Linked DNA regions of Panacibacter ginsenosidivorans. The protein of the gene in region 1 binds, or shares a complex with, the protein of each later gene. Links are inferred from orthologs where the notes say so. Each region holds a gene or a part of one and is shown in the gene's direction. Other genes may lie near its edges.

What was found.
Region 2: rplI (region 1) and FRZ67_RS22945 share a complex: the UniProt entries of both Bacillus subtilis proteins name them as parts of the 50S ribosomal subunit. The link is inferred for Panacibacter ginsenosidivorans from one-to-one orthologs.

The regions. Positions count from the first base shown.
Region 1 is NZ_CP042435.1:3,968,281-3,975,612, forward strand. What follows is about bases 1,740-4,587. They hold rplI (50S ribosomal protein L9), read left to right. Parts: upstream 1,740-2,864; coding sequence 2,865-3,311; downstream 3,312-4,587. Other genes in these bases: FRZ67_RS16655 (phytanoyl-CoA dioxygenase family protein), read right to left, coding at 1,740-1,785; rpsF (30S ribosomal protein S6), read left to right, coding at 2,146-2,502; rpsR (30S ribosomal protein S18), read left to right, coding at 2,506-2,772; FRZ67_RS16675 (pyruvate dehydrogenase complex E1 component subunit beta), read left to right, coding at 3,579-4,565. In the rest of the region: FRZ67_RS16640 (hypothetical protein), read right to left, coding at 1-279; FRZ67_RS16650 (dodecin family protein), read right to left, coding at 629-841; more of FRZ67_RS16655, read right to left, coding at 928-1,739; FRZ67_RS16680 (TonB-dependent receptor), read left to right, coding at 4,753-6,762; FRZ67_RS16685 (choice-of-anchor tandem repeat GloVer-containing protein), read right to left, coding at 6,931-7,332. UniProt on the Bacillus subtilis protein: Binds to the 23S rRNA.
Region 2 is NZ_CP042435.1:5,442,467-5,449,818, forward strand. The notes cover bases 2,377-5,244. They hold FRZ67_RS22945 (type B 50S ribosomal protein L31), read left to right. Parts: upstream 2,377-3,618; coding sequence 3,619-3,870; downstream 3,871-5,244. Other genes in these bases: FRZ67_RS22935 (TonB-dependent receptor domain-containing protein), read left to right, coding at 2,377-2,714; FRZ67_RS22940 (YajQ family cyclic di-GMP-binding protein), read left to right, coding at 2,929-3,420; serA (phosphoglycerate dehydrogenase), read left to right, coding at 3,951-5,183. Also shown: more of FRZ67_RS22935, read left to right, coding at 252-2,376; FRZ67_RS22955 (hypothetical protein), read right to left, coding at 5,275-5,553; 30S ribosomal protein S12 methylthiotransferase RimO, read left to right, coding at 5,672-6,982; FRZ67_RS22965 (TfoX/Sxy family protein), read left to right, coding at 7,131-7,352. UniProt on the Bacillus subtilis protein: While neither of the L31 paralogs is essential, this protein does not seem to function as the main L31 protein.

The DNA.
Region 1 (7,332 bases):
ATTATCAATATGGGCTTCAATCGCAGGCATCGCTTTTTCAAGCGTTTCAGGTCCTGTGAGCTTTTCATTTATGAATGAGGAGTTAAGTATTTCAATATTTACGGCATGTGCAATAGAAACAGTCATTCCCTCTTTCACTTTTGGTAATAAGCCGCGCCATCTAATACCGGCAATATTAATTACTTTGAAAGGTCTGAATATACTTCTGACGGCAAACTTTATCATTAGCCATGAAAGTAAGGCCGCAACAAAAGGAACCAGTAAAAGGGTATTATTCATAGTTATTATTTTAATAAAAAAAGCCTTGTAAACGGTTTGCGTTTACAAGGCTTACTACGGGAGGATGATGGGTCTCGAACCCACGGCCTTCAGTGCCACAAACTGACGCTCTAACCAACTGAGCTACAACCTCCGTACAATAACTTATTTGTTATAGGGCAGCAAAAATAAAGAAATACAATTAGCCGCCAAAATTAGGATGCATCTTTTATTTGCATCATTTTGGCCAACTTACCAAAAGCAAAGTTTCAACGGATCATTTACAGGTATACTAAAATGAATTTTTTAACAGCAAACTTTCATAATAATACCCGGTTATATAGCGGGTGTTTTTTGTTTTCCAATTCCTTTAAATGGGTGATGAATCGAGCCTGAAAGAAATATTACAAATAACCCCAAATGTTGTAATGTTTCCACCCTTTACATGTGCTTTAATATCTTTTACCCAAACAGAATCAATGTTGCGGATGGTTTTGGATGCTTCTTTTACAGCGTTTCGTATAGCATCATCTATACTTACTTCTGAAGATGCAATCACTTCGATAACTTTTACAAGTGGCATAGCAATGTTTTAAATTAATGAGTGTAAATGTTGTTGAGCGGAAGATACAAAGGCAGCATTAAATACAAAAATTCTTTTGTTGTTTATTAGCTTGTGGCTACTTCTTTTTCCCAACCTGTTTCTTTTAGTGCAGGGTCTTTTTCTTTTTTTAGGAAGTCACCATCAGTTGAAGCGCCGCCAATCGCAGCATCCATCAACGCACTGTCTGGTACTATTTTTACCGGTTCTCTCCACGAAGTACTTTCATCATTGTATGCATGATTACTTAATGAATTATAACAGGAGATGAGAGACCATCTTGGTTTATCGCTGAGATTGGCTTCGCTGCGGTGTAAAATATTGCTGTGAAAGAATAAGGCATCTCCCGGTTCTATTTCTACATATACATGTTCCATTGTTTGCAGTGCATTATTTACCATGGTCATATCTGCACCCACCTGTTCACCACTAAAGCCGTGGTTCACGCGTCCCATTTTGTGTGAGCCCTTTATTACCTGTAAGCATCCATTGGCTTTATTCGCTTCTGTTAACGCAATCATTACGCTCACCAATTGGTCCGGAAAAAGAAACTGGTTCTTGTACCAGTAACCGTAATCCTGGTGCCATTCCCAGGCGCCGCCAACCCGTGGCTCTTTTTGCATAAGCTTTGTATGAAAATGACAAACAGGACTATCACTGTCTAATAATTTGCCAACGGATTTTACCATTCTTTCGCTGCGGAGCAACATACTATAAACGTCATTACCCGGTGTAAACCACAACGTAAGTTTTGTTTTGCGTCCGCTTTGATCATTCAAATCAACTGCATTTTCTTTTACCACTGCATCTCCGGTTGCAATGCTATAAAGCTTATCAATTTCCTGTTTGCTGAAGAAATTCTTTACAATTACATAGCCATCTTTATGAAAGGCTTTCACATCAGCATCGTTAAGTATTTGTGCCATAAAATAATTTTTTTGATGATATTAAAATTACACTGACCACTTTAAGCGGGGATAAATGTAAAACAATTGCACCTGTAAAATGTACTGATATTTCTAATCTTTGATAAAGTTTGCCTTAATCATTTACTGCGGTGGTTTTGCTGATAAACTACTGATTATCAAATATTACAAAACCTCATATGCCTGTTCAGTATTGAACAGAACGTACAAGAGTGCGACGCAACTGAAGCTTCATCTTTTTACTTTTGCCGGGTTAAAAAACAAATACCAAAAATTACTGAGTTCCAGCTCCAATAATCCAATTGCTTCCCTTACCTTTGCCGCCCGAAAATCTATTTAATAACAAAAAATTTCAGGGTAATGAACAATTACGAATTGATGGTGATTTTTACCCCTGTGCTTTCTGAGGAAGAATTTAAAGCTGCCCAGAAAAAGTACGCCGACTATATAATTGAGCACGGCGGAAGCATTACGCACAGCAATCCCTGGGGTCTGAAATCACTGGCGTATCCTGTCCAGAAGAAAACCACAGGTATTTACTGGGTTCTGGAATACAGTGCGCCATCCAGCTTCAATGAGAAGTTTAAAGTACAAATGCTACGTGACGAGCATATGATGCGTCACATGATCACTGCACTCGATAAATACGCCGTCGAGTACAATGCCAAAAAGAGAAGTGGTGTACCTACAGGAATTGAAAAAGTAGCAACCATATAAATCATGGCAAAGGCAAACGAAATAAAATACCTTACGGCGATAAAGCAGGAAAAACCTAAAAAGAAATTCTGCCGTTTCAAAAAGTATGGTATAAAATACATCGACTACAAAGACATCGAGTTCCTGAAGAAATTCATCAACGAGCAGGGTAAAATTCTTCCCCGCCGTTTATCAGGTAACTCTTTAAAATATCAGCGCAAGGTTTCAGATGCCATTAAAAAGGCACGCCAGATGGCACTGTTACCTTTTGTAACTGATCTTTTGAAATAGAATAATTAGTAACCATCCCTAATCCGTTTTACAGCGGAGACAGTCTAAATCAAATTCACCGATTGGGCTCTTGGGAACTAAAAAACAAAACAATGCAGGTAATATTAATCCAGGATGTAGATACACTGGGCCAGGCAAATGAAGCGGTTAAGGTAAAGAACGGCTATGCCCGTAATTATTTGATCCCCCGGAAACTTGCGGTAGAAGCAAGCCCTTCTAATCTTAAACAATTAGAAGAAAAGCTGAAAGTAAAAGCCAGAAAAGAAGCTGCAATGCTGGCGCAGGTTAAACAGGTAATTGCTGCTTTACAAAGCGGCCCTGTAAAGATCGGTGCAAAAACAGGCACCAGCGGCAAGATCTTCGGAAGCGTTACAGCTCTTCAGATTGCACGCGCTATCAAAGATCAGAAAGGTTATGAGATCGATCGCAAACGCATCACCATCGTTGATGAGGTGAAAGAATTAGGCACTTACAAATCTTCTATCGATTTCGGCGGCGGCAACGTTGCAGAAATGGAATTCGAAGTGGTAGGCGAATAATTCGCTCTAACGTCTACATACAGTTTACATTATAAGACCATCACATTTTTGTGGTGGTTTTTTGTTTGATCTAACTGTTTTCTATCCGACCATTTTTCTTTTGAACCCAACTTTTGAATTCTATAGCATCGCCTCTTGCGTCGCACACTTCAGCGCTCCAAACATTTATCAGCAAAGCAAAACGTCCTTTGTATTTTATAACCTATAAACCTATATTTTTGCATCCCGTAACAATCAGGATTTAAGCGCACAAACCAATTATAAACTATGCGACAAATTGCTTTTCGTGAGGCCATCCGTGAGGCCATGAACGAAGAAATGAGAAGAGACGACAGGGTATTTTTGATGGGTGAAGAAGTTGCCGAATACAACGGCGCTTACAAAGTAAGCCAGGGTATGCTGGCAGAATTTGGTCCAAAACGTGTAATTGATACACCTATTGCAGAGCTTGGTTTTACTGCTATCGGTGTGGGTGCGGCGCAAAACGGGTTACGGCCTATTGTTGAATATATGACCTGGAACTTTGCTGTATTGGCGTTAGACCAGATCTTAAATACAGGTTCTAAAATGCTTGCCATGAGTGGCGGTCAGCTTGGTTGTCCCATCGTTTTTCGTGGTGGCAACGGCAGCGCAGGTCAGCTTGGTGCACAACACTCTACAGCTTTTGAAAGTTACTATGCAAATATTCCCGGTATAAAAGTGGTTTCGCCTTCTACACCTTACGATGCTAAAGGTTTATTGAAACAAGCCATCCGTTATGAAGAAGATCCGGTAATATATATGGAAAGTGAAGTAATGTATGGTGATAAAGGCGAAGTACCTGAAGAAGAATATTACATTCCATTGGGCAAAGCCGATGTAAAAAAACAAGGCCGCGATGTGACCATCGTTTCTTATAATAAAATGATGAAAGTGGCTTTAAGTGCTGCTGCTGAGTTAGAGAAAGAAGGTGTAAGCGCAGAAGTTATTGATCTCAGAACGATTCGTCCATTAGATTGGCAAACGATTCTTGACAGTGTAAAGAAAACAAACCGTTTGGTAATTGTTGAAGAACAATGGCCTATGTGTTCTGTTTCTTCTGAAATTTCGTACCGCATTCAGAAGGAAGGTTTCGATTATCTTGATGCACCCATCCGTCGCATCACCAGTGCGGATGCACCTATGCACTATGCGCCAAATCTTGCCGCTGCTTACCTCCCGGATGTACCACGCACAGTAAAACTGGTAAAAGAAGTGATGTATATGAAAAAGTAGAAAGCTTTATATAACGTAACTAAACTATATTATCAATCCCGCTGCCACAAATGCACGGGTTTTTTTATTTTATTTTGAACCAAATTACATTACTACTATGATGCTTTGCTTGCGTCGCACCCTTGTACATTCTAATCAATATTCAGCTAATTACAGTTTGGTTGTTTGCTTATTACTATGCAGTATAATGTGCACTGCACAAAATAATAATGCTACTTCATCAGATACAGCATCCTTAAATGCAGTAACCGTTACCGCATTTGCATCAGGTTTAAAATGGAAAGATGTACCAGCTTCTGTTGCTCTGTTAAACAAACAACAGTTGATGCGTTATGATGGAACTTCGATGGTTCCTTTATTAAATACAATTGCAGGTGTAAGAATGGAAGAACGTTCTCCCGGTAGTTACCGTCTTTCCATGCGGGGTAGCTTATTACGTTCTCCGTTTGGTGTACGGAATGTGAAAATATATATGGATGATGTGCCATTAACAGATGCAACGGGCAACACTTATTTAAATCTTATTGATCTTAATGAACTCTCCTCAATCGAAATTATAAAAGGACCATCTTCCAGTTTTTATGGAGCCAATACCGGAGGCGCAGTTATTTTAAATACAGATGATAAACGCGGTATAGATGCAGGTCTTAGTGGTGGATCGTATGGATTATTTAAAGAGTATGTAAGTATAAAAGAACATACCGATAAATTGTTCTTTGGCCTTCAGCAATCACATACTCAAAGCGATGGTTATCGTCAGCAAAGCGCATTGAGAAAAGATATTGTTCAGGGTAAATTCAACTGGAAGTTAAATAAAACATCTTCTCTTTTATTCCTTGGCTTTTATGCCAACCTGCATTACGAAACCCCCGGCGGTATTACACAAAAACAAATGGATTCTTTACCAACACTGGCAAGGCAGCCATCAGGTTCAACTCCCGGAGCAGTAGAACAAAATGCAGGCGTGTATAACAAAACTTATTTTGGTGCCGTTACGTTTCGGTCAGCATTTGCAAAACATTTTAATAATACAACGTCGTTTGTTTTTAATCATACTGATTTTAAAAATCCTTTTATCACCAACTATGAAAAACGAAAGGAGTTCAACTATAGCGGCAGAACAGATTTCCAATACACAATTAACAAAGGGAATAGCTTTACGCTAAAAACGAATGCCGGTGGAGAGTTGCAATACAATAACTCTTATATAAGAGTGTATGACAACAATGGTGGAACTCTGGGAGATAATCAATATAAAGACCGCGTATATACAACGCAATATTTTTTATTTGCCCAGGTAAACATAACAACCGGCAAATGGTTATTCCAGGCAGGTTTAAGTAATAATAATTTGCAATATAAATATAGCCGCCTGACAGACAGTTCAGGTGTGTATCCCATAACCAAAAAAACAGGGAATACGGTAAGTCCAAGAGTTGGCATAACTTATAGCATTATAAAAAATGTTTCATTGTATGCTGTTGCTGCAAAAGGGTTTTCGCCACCAACACTTGCAGAAGTGCTGCCTTCGAGTGGTTTATTTACAAATACTTTGCAGGCTGAATATGGATGGAATTACGAAGCAGGAATAAAAGGATCTGTTGTTAATAATAAACTTCAATACAATGCATCCTTCTATTATTTTGCTTTGAAAGACGCTATTGTGCGAAGAGTAGATGATAATGGTAATGAGTATTTTGTAAATGCAGGAGGAACGATACAAAAAGGTGCAGAGCTTTGGATGAATGCAAATATTATTAATGCTCATCAGGGATTTGTACAATCATTAAATATATGGAACAGCTTTAGCTACCAGCCTTACAAATTTGATTCATACAAATCAGGCAGTAATGATTATTCAGGTAATAAATTAACAGGTGTACCGCGTGCTATTGATGTAAGTGGTGTTGATGTAAAATTTATGCATGATTATTATACTAACATAACTTTCAATTATACATCATCTATATCATTGGATGATGCAAGCACTGTATCAGCTAAGCCTTATCATTTGCTGCAGTTGAAAATGGGAAAAGATTTTCTTTTACATAAAATGAAACTGAAAATTTTTGCCGGTGCAGATAATTTACTGAATGAAGGGTATAGTTTGGGAAATGATATCAACGCATTTGGTGGTAGGTATTTTAACCCGGCACCTGTAAGAAATTATTACGTAGGAATAGCAATTAACCTGTAATAATAATTTAAAGCAACGCTTAAATAAAAGTTGTTTGCCAATGCTGCATAGTGAACGATAGTACAGGAGTGCGACGCAAGTAAAGCATCATAGCAGTAATGCAGTCCGGTTCAAAAACAAAAAGAATGCAGCTTATGCTGCATTCTTTTTTATAAAGAGTCTCTTCTATTATTGTTTAATAAATTTTAGAGAAACATTTCCATCTGGTGTTTGTACCTGTGCAAAATAAATTCCACGGCTTAATTGTGCCGCATTGATCTCTATTCTGTTCTTACCTGATGCCTCATAAGAAGTTGTACTGATGATTTTACCATTAATATCAATAATGCGAATGGTAACTTCTTCGGCAGGCGTATTGAGTGTTACATAACATTTATCATGAACGGGATTGGGATAAATAGATGCCTGAACGTTTATAATAGCCTGCCCCTGATCTGCTGACGTTAATGCAGTGAGTGTATTCGTTACCGTAACAGTTATTGTTTCATCATCATATAAAGCAAGTGTGCTGTTATCTGTAACGCGTACTTTAAAGCTATAAGAGCCTGCTGTTGCGGGTGTCCAGGTAAA
Region 2 (7,352 bases), 1.5 Mb from region 1 along the record:
CGACGCAACAAAAGGTTAAGCTTATTTATTAGTCCGGTTCAAAAAAAATTTAGTAATAAAAGTATCAGGAATTATTTATTTAAACCGTTCATTCATCACTATCTATTTTCCGTTTATCATAGATGCTTGATGAACGGTTTCCGATAATATTTTAAAACTTCCGTTTGTCCAATTTTGCATTTTTAGCTTAAGTGCTAATGTTCATCTTAGCTCTACGAAATCGGACGTAGAATTAATCACCAAATACTGTTATGAAAAAAATATACCTGTTCATTGTCCCTGCTTTTATTGCTACAACTTCATTTGCGCAAACTATTGGAAAAATTTCCGGTAGTATTATCTCTTCTGATAAGAAAGTAATCGAGGCCGCGACTATATCATTGCTGAAAGCAAAAGACTCTTCTTTAATAAAAATGGAGGTTACAGATAAGAATGGGTTATTTGAATTTGAACACGTAAACAATGGTAACTATTTATTGAGCGCTGATGCAGTGGGGTATCAAAAGTCTTACACATCAATAGTTGTAAGTGATGACAAAAAATTAGTAAACGCAGATTTTGTAATGAGCAATGCATCAGCTTCTTTAGCAGGTGTGAGTGTAAAATCAACAAGGCCATTGATTGAAAATAAAATTGATAAAACGATTGTAAATGTCGAAGCATCGCCAACCAATACTGGTTTATCCGCATTAGAGGTTTTAGAAAAATCTCCGGGCATTACAGTTAATAATGATGGTGAGATAAGCTTGAAAGGAAAGCAGGGCGTGAAAATATTTATTGATGGTAAACCATCTTATCTATCCGGGCAGGATCTGACAAATTATCTGAAAAATCTTTCTTCCAATCAGCTTGACCAGATAGAAATAATGACGCAGCCTTCTGCAAAATATGATGCAGCAGGTAACACAGGCATCATTAATATCAAGACAAAAAAGAATGTAAACAATGGATTAAATGGCAGCTTTTCTACCAGCGCTATTATTGCAAAATATTTTAAGAATACTAATAATATCAATTTCAACTGGCGCAAAGGGAAGACTAATATTTATGGTATGTATGGAAATTCGTACTGGTTGGGGTTTAATGATATTTATATAAACAGGAGTTTAAGAGAAGGCAGGGATTCTGCATTTAACAGATATAGTGAGCAGCATACTTATGGAAAGTATAAAGGCTTGCCCCATAACTTTAAACTTGGTGCAGATTATTTTGCCGGCAAGAATACAACTGTTGGCGTGGCAATGACGAGTTATCTTGATAATGATCGTTTTACTTCTACAGGCACTGCGAATATTTATGATAGCCTGCATCGTTTTGTACAATACAATGATGCAAACTCAGAAACACACGATCCATGGACGAATGTTGGGTTTAATGTTAACCTGCAGCAGAAATTAGATACCTCTGGAAAAGAATTATCAGTAGATGCAGATTATATTTTATACAGAACAAAAGGCAAACAATATTCCAATAACTATTTGTACAACTCTGACGGAGACTTATCAGAAGACCCCTTTTTATTAAATGGTTACCTCCCTGCAAACATCGATATCTACAGCTTCAAAGCAGATTATAAGCAACCTTTAAAGAAAAATGCAACACTCGAAGCTGGCGTAAAATTCAGTTATGTAAAAACTGATAATGATGCACAATACACCATTTATGACGCTGGTACCGGTAAATGGGAAAATGATGAAACAAGAAGCAATCATTTTATTTATAAAGAAAACATCAATGCAGCTTATATCAATTTACAAAAACAAATAAAGAAATTTGGTATACAGCTCGGTTTACGTGCAGAACAAACCATAGCAGAAGGCAATCAGGTTTCAAAAGAGATTGCTTTTAAAAAGAATTATACCAAACTCTTTCCTACCACATATTTCAGTTATAATCTGAATGATAACAACACTTTTGGTTTGTCATATGGCAGAAGAATAGAAAGGCCGGGCTACCAGGATCTGAACCCGTTCCAGTACCAGCTTGATCGATATACGTATCGCCAGGGAAACCCGGATCTTCAGCCACAATTCAGTCATAACTTTGAACTAAGTTATAATTATAAAGGCGCCTTAAATATATCAGCAAACTATACAACTGTTTCAGATATCATTAATGATGTATTGATAACAAAACGTGAACCCGGCGATTCTAACTACACTACTTATCAAACCAAGCAAAATATAGCGTCCAATAAAAACATTGGTTTAGCCGTTAGTTATAATACAAAACTGGCGAAGTGGTGGTCAATAAACGTTTTCGCTAATGTATTCAATAACCATTACAAAGGAACTATTGACGGTGAGCAGATTGATCTTGGCCTTACTTCTTACACAGCCAATATGAGCAGTCAGTTTACGTTTAATAAAGGATGGTCTGCAGAGGCTAGTGGTTTTTACCGTGGCAAAAATTTAGAAAGCAGCGCCATTCTTTCATTACCGATGGGAATGTTTTCAGTAGGCGGCGGCAAAAAAATTTTGAAAGACAAAGGTTCCATCCGTCTCAATCTCCGCGATCCCTTTTATCTTATGAGTTTCAGGGGAAGCACCGATCTTAACAAAGGTTACACACAAATACATAGTTATTGGGATAACCGCAGGGCTATCATCTCGTTTACGTATCGTTTTGGCAAAGTAAATAATCCGGCTCCACGTCGTCATAATACAGGTGCCGATGACGAAAAGAGCCGCGTAAATACTGGTGGTCAGCAGTAAAATTTTTCTCATGTGCATTATAATTCCGGCCCCGGTTTCTACCGGGGCTTTTTATTTTATGCACTTAGCTGCGGTGCTGCTATTAAGGTTTTGTTGTGTCACTCACTTGTACATTCAGTAATTCTATTCAACAATTTAGCGTCTTACTGTTACATCAGTCAATGCACATTTGTATTTTTGCCGGCTATCAATTATCAATTATAAACTTTTTGCCATGCCATCATTTGATATTGCCAGTAAAGTTGATCTTCAAACTTTAGATAACGCAATCAACACTGTAAAGAAAGAGATCAGTAATCGTTTCGATTTTAAAGACTCGCATGTTTCCATAGAGCTCAATAAAAAAGACTATATCGTAAACATAGAAGTAGAAAGCGATATGAAAATGAAACAGGTCATTGATGTTATTATCAGCCGTGCTATAAAACAGGGCATCGATGGTAATGCCTTCAACTTTGAAAAAGATGCTTACCCCAGTGGTAAAGTGGTAAAGAAAGAAGTATCCGTAACCAATGGTTTAAAACAGGATGATGCAAAGAAGATCGTAAAGCTTATAAAAGATTCAGGTCTAAAAGTGCAGGCACAAATAATGGATGAGATAGTACGCGTAACTGCCAAAAAAATAGATGATCTGCAGGAAGTTATTGCCATGCTGAGAGGAGCTAACCTTGCCTTCCCGCTTCAGTTTACCAATATGAAATCGTAAATAAACGGGGGCAATTGTTGCCATAAGTTCCAAAAACCTGAAGTGTGCGACGCAACCAAAGATGCCATAGGAAACAGGATGTTGGGCGCATAATTGCTTTACTTTAAATTCAATTTGGTTTAAAACCTTCCCGAACTTATCTTTGCGCTCCAATTTTTAAATTGTACGGCAAAATCCGTGCAGCCTAAAATCATAAAAATGAAAAAAGGTCTCCATCCGGAAAGTTACAAATTTGTTGTTTTCAAAGACATGAGCAACGGTCATGCATTTCTTGGTCGTTCTACAGGCGGTTCCAAAGAAAAAATTAAATGGGAAGATGGTAATGAATACCCGCTGATAAAGCTGGAAATTTCGAATACATCGCATCCATTTTATACCGGTAAGAATGTACTGGTAGATACTGCGGGACGTATCGACAAATTCAAGAAGCGTTACGAAAAGAAAAAATAACCTTCTGATATTAAAATCCCTCCGCAGTAAAAAACGGGGGGATTTTGCTTTATATAATCCTTTAGCAAGCAACAACAACGATGAGCCAACTTACAAGTTACCCCAAAGAAAAAATTAAGATCCTGTTTTTGGAGAATATCAGCGACAAAGCTGTGCAGCACTTTAAGCAAAACGGTTATACCAATGTAAAAAAGATCGGCGGTGCACTAAGCGAAGAAGAATTGATAAAGGAAGTGAAAGATGTGCATTTGCTGGGTATTCGTTCCAAAACACAGATAACAGAGAAAGTTTTGGAAGCAGCAACCAAACTGCAGGCAATAGGCTGTTTCTGTATTGGTGTAAACCAGGTGAATTTAAAAGCAGCAACCAAAAAAGGAATTGTAGTTTTTAATGCTCCTTATAGTAATACCAGAAGTGTTGCAGAACTGGTGATTGGGCTCTCTATAATGTTGATACGCCGCATACCGGATAAGAACAAAGCTGCGCATGAAGGTCTTTGGAATAAAGAAGCAAAAGGCAGTTTTGAATTGCGCGGTAAAACGTTAGGTTTGGTAGGTTACGGAAATATTGGCAGCCAGGTAAGTGTACTTGCAGAAGCGCTTGGTATGAAAGTTTTATTTTATGATGTGGAAACCAAACTGCCTTTGGGTAATGCAGCTTCCTGCAGGAGCCTGAAAGAGCTTTTAAATGCTGCGGATATTGTTTCACTGCATGTACCTGAAACAGCACAAACAAAGAATCTTATTAATAAGGGCAATATCAAACATTTTAAGAAAGGCGCAATTCTTATTAATTATGCCAGGGGAGAAGTTGTTGATCTTGCTATATTGGCAAAAGCATTGAAGGAAGGCGAACTTGGAGGTGCAGCAATAGATGTATTTCCATGGGAACCTGAAAAAAATGGAGATAAATTTGAAACACCATTACAAGGATTAAGCAATGTGATTCTTACCCCACATATTGGTGGATCAACTGAAGAAGCACAGCAAAATATTGGTGATGATGTAAGTGCAAAACTTTTCAATTATCTCGAGAAAGGAATCACTTATGGCTCGCATACTGTGCCTGCAATCAGCCTGCCACCGGTAGAAGGTGCACATAGAATATTACATATTCACAAAAATGTACCGGGTGTATTGAGTGCAATTAATACAGAACTGGCAAGTCATCACATCAATATTGTTGGTCAGTATTTACAAACAAATAATGAAATTGGGTACGTGGTTTTAGATGTAGATAAGAAACTTTCCAAACAGGCTTTAGAATTATTGAGAGATGTGAAAGAAACGATTAAGGTGAGGATACTTTACTAAATAATTATTACAATAAAATATAAAGGACGCTTTTGGCGTCCTTTTATTATGTGGTATGATTTACCCATTTTCCACATGCCTTGTGATTTATTTAATCTACTTTTTCCGTAGTGATTGTTGTTGTTTTTCCATCATCTCTGCGGATGGTCGTGGTTTTAGAGCTGCGCTTTCCCCCACTTGCTATAAGTATAATAATCAGTAAAGCAATGATTCCAACAACCCAAATCCAGTTCTGGCCAATCCAGGTGCCCACATCTGTATTGTTTACTTCTACTTTTGGTGATTCCTGTGCCTGTGTGAACTGATATATTAATATCATAATGCTCGTAAAAAGAGCTTTAAAGCCTGAACCTTTAATTAACTGTTTCATATGAATACTTTTAAGTTTAAAAGATCTGTTTCATTCAAAAGAATTCAATAACTGCGCCAATTAAAGGCATAGGTGCCAATAAACTCTTCCTGTAAAAACATAACTTTGCAACCTTATTATGAAATCAAGAACATTACAAAAAGATAAGGTGAACATTATAACACTTGGTTGCAGTAAAAACCTGGTGGATAGTGAAGTGCTGAGTGGCCAGCTGAAAGCAAATGAAATTGATGTGGTGCATGAGAACAGTAAACTTGATCATAACATAGTTGTGGTAAATACTTGCGGTTTTATTGACAAGGCAAAAGAAGAAAGCGTAAATACTATTCTCGACCAGGTTGAATTAAAAAAGAAAGGTAAACTTGACAAAGTTTATGTTACCGGTTGTTTAAGTGAACGTTACCGTAGCGATCTTGAAGCGGAAATTCCAGAAGTTGATGCGTGGTTTGGCACTCTTGAATTACCACTCATTTTAAAACAATTTGATGCTGATTATAAAAGTGAGTTGCTTGGTGAACGCATGCTTGGCACACCAAAACATTATGCTTATTTAAAGATCAGTGAAGGTTGTAACAGAACCTGTGCATTCTGTGCAATTCCTTTAATGCGTGGTGCGCATGTCAGCAGGTCGATGGAAGATTTGGTTAAAGAAGCCGAGAGCCTTGTCCGGCGTGGCGTTAAAGAGATCATGCTTATTGCGCAGGAACTTACTTATTATGGTCTCGATCTTTACAAGAAAAGAATGCTTGCAGAATTATTGAATAAACTGGCTGATGTAAAAGGAATTGAATGGATTCGTTTACATTATGCTTACCCCAATAAGTTTCCGCTTGAAGTGTTGGATGTTATGCGTGAGCGCAGCAATATCTGTAACTATCTTGATATGCCTTTGCAGCATGCAAGCAATAACATGCTGAAAGCAATGAAGCGCCAAAGCACAAGACAGGAAATGGAAGAATTGATTGCAGCTATTCGTGAAAAGAATCCGGGCATTTGTTTGCGCACAACTTTAATAGCAGGTTTCCCTGGCGAGACAAGAGAAGATGTGGAAGAGCTCAAAGATTTTCTTACACGTATGCGTTTTGATCGTGTCGGCATTTTCACTTACAGTCATGAAGAAGGAACGAGTGGTTATGCTTTAATTGATGATGTGCCTGCGGAAGAAAAGCAGGCACGTGCACAGGAGATCATGGAACTGCAGCAGGAAATAAGTTATGAAAAGAATGTAGAAAAGGTAGGTAAGGTATTTAAAGTAATTATCGACAAAAAGGAAGCTGGCCGCTATCTTGGCCGCACTGAGTTCGATAGTGTTGAAGTAGATAATGAAGTGGTAATTCACTCCACAAAAAAATTGCCTGTTGGTGAGTTTGTAAATGTAAAGATCACTAAAGCGTATGATTATGATTTGGAAGGAGAAGTGATTTTATAATACTATGCTATAGAATAAATGGCATCGCCTGTTGCGTCGCAAGCACTTCAGCGTTCTGATCAGTTTGCAACAGTTTAATTTTAAAGAGAACCATCGTTCTCTTTTTTTATTCCTTTTTTGTAATTTGAGTTTGCATAAATTCTTATACATGTTAGCAGAGGAGACTTTACTGAACCGCGTAAGAGAGATCATTGAAGTAACGCATGATAATGTGGGAGAGAAGAAAGCATTCGGTGGAATATGTTTTATGGTTAATGATAAAATGTGTGTGGCTGTTAAGCCGGAAAGAATAATGGTTCGAATAGATCCGGAAAAAAATGATGATGTAATTTCGAAAAATGGTTGCGAGCCAATGGTGCACAACGGTAAA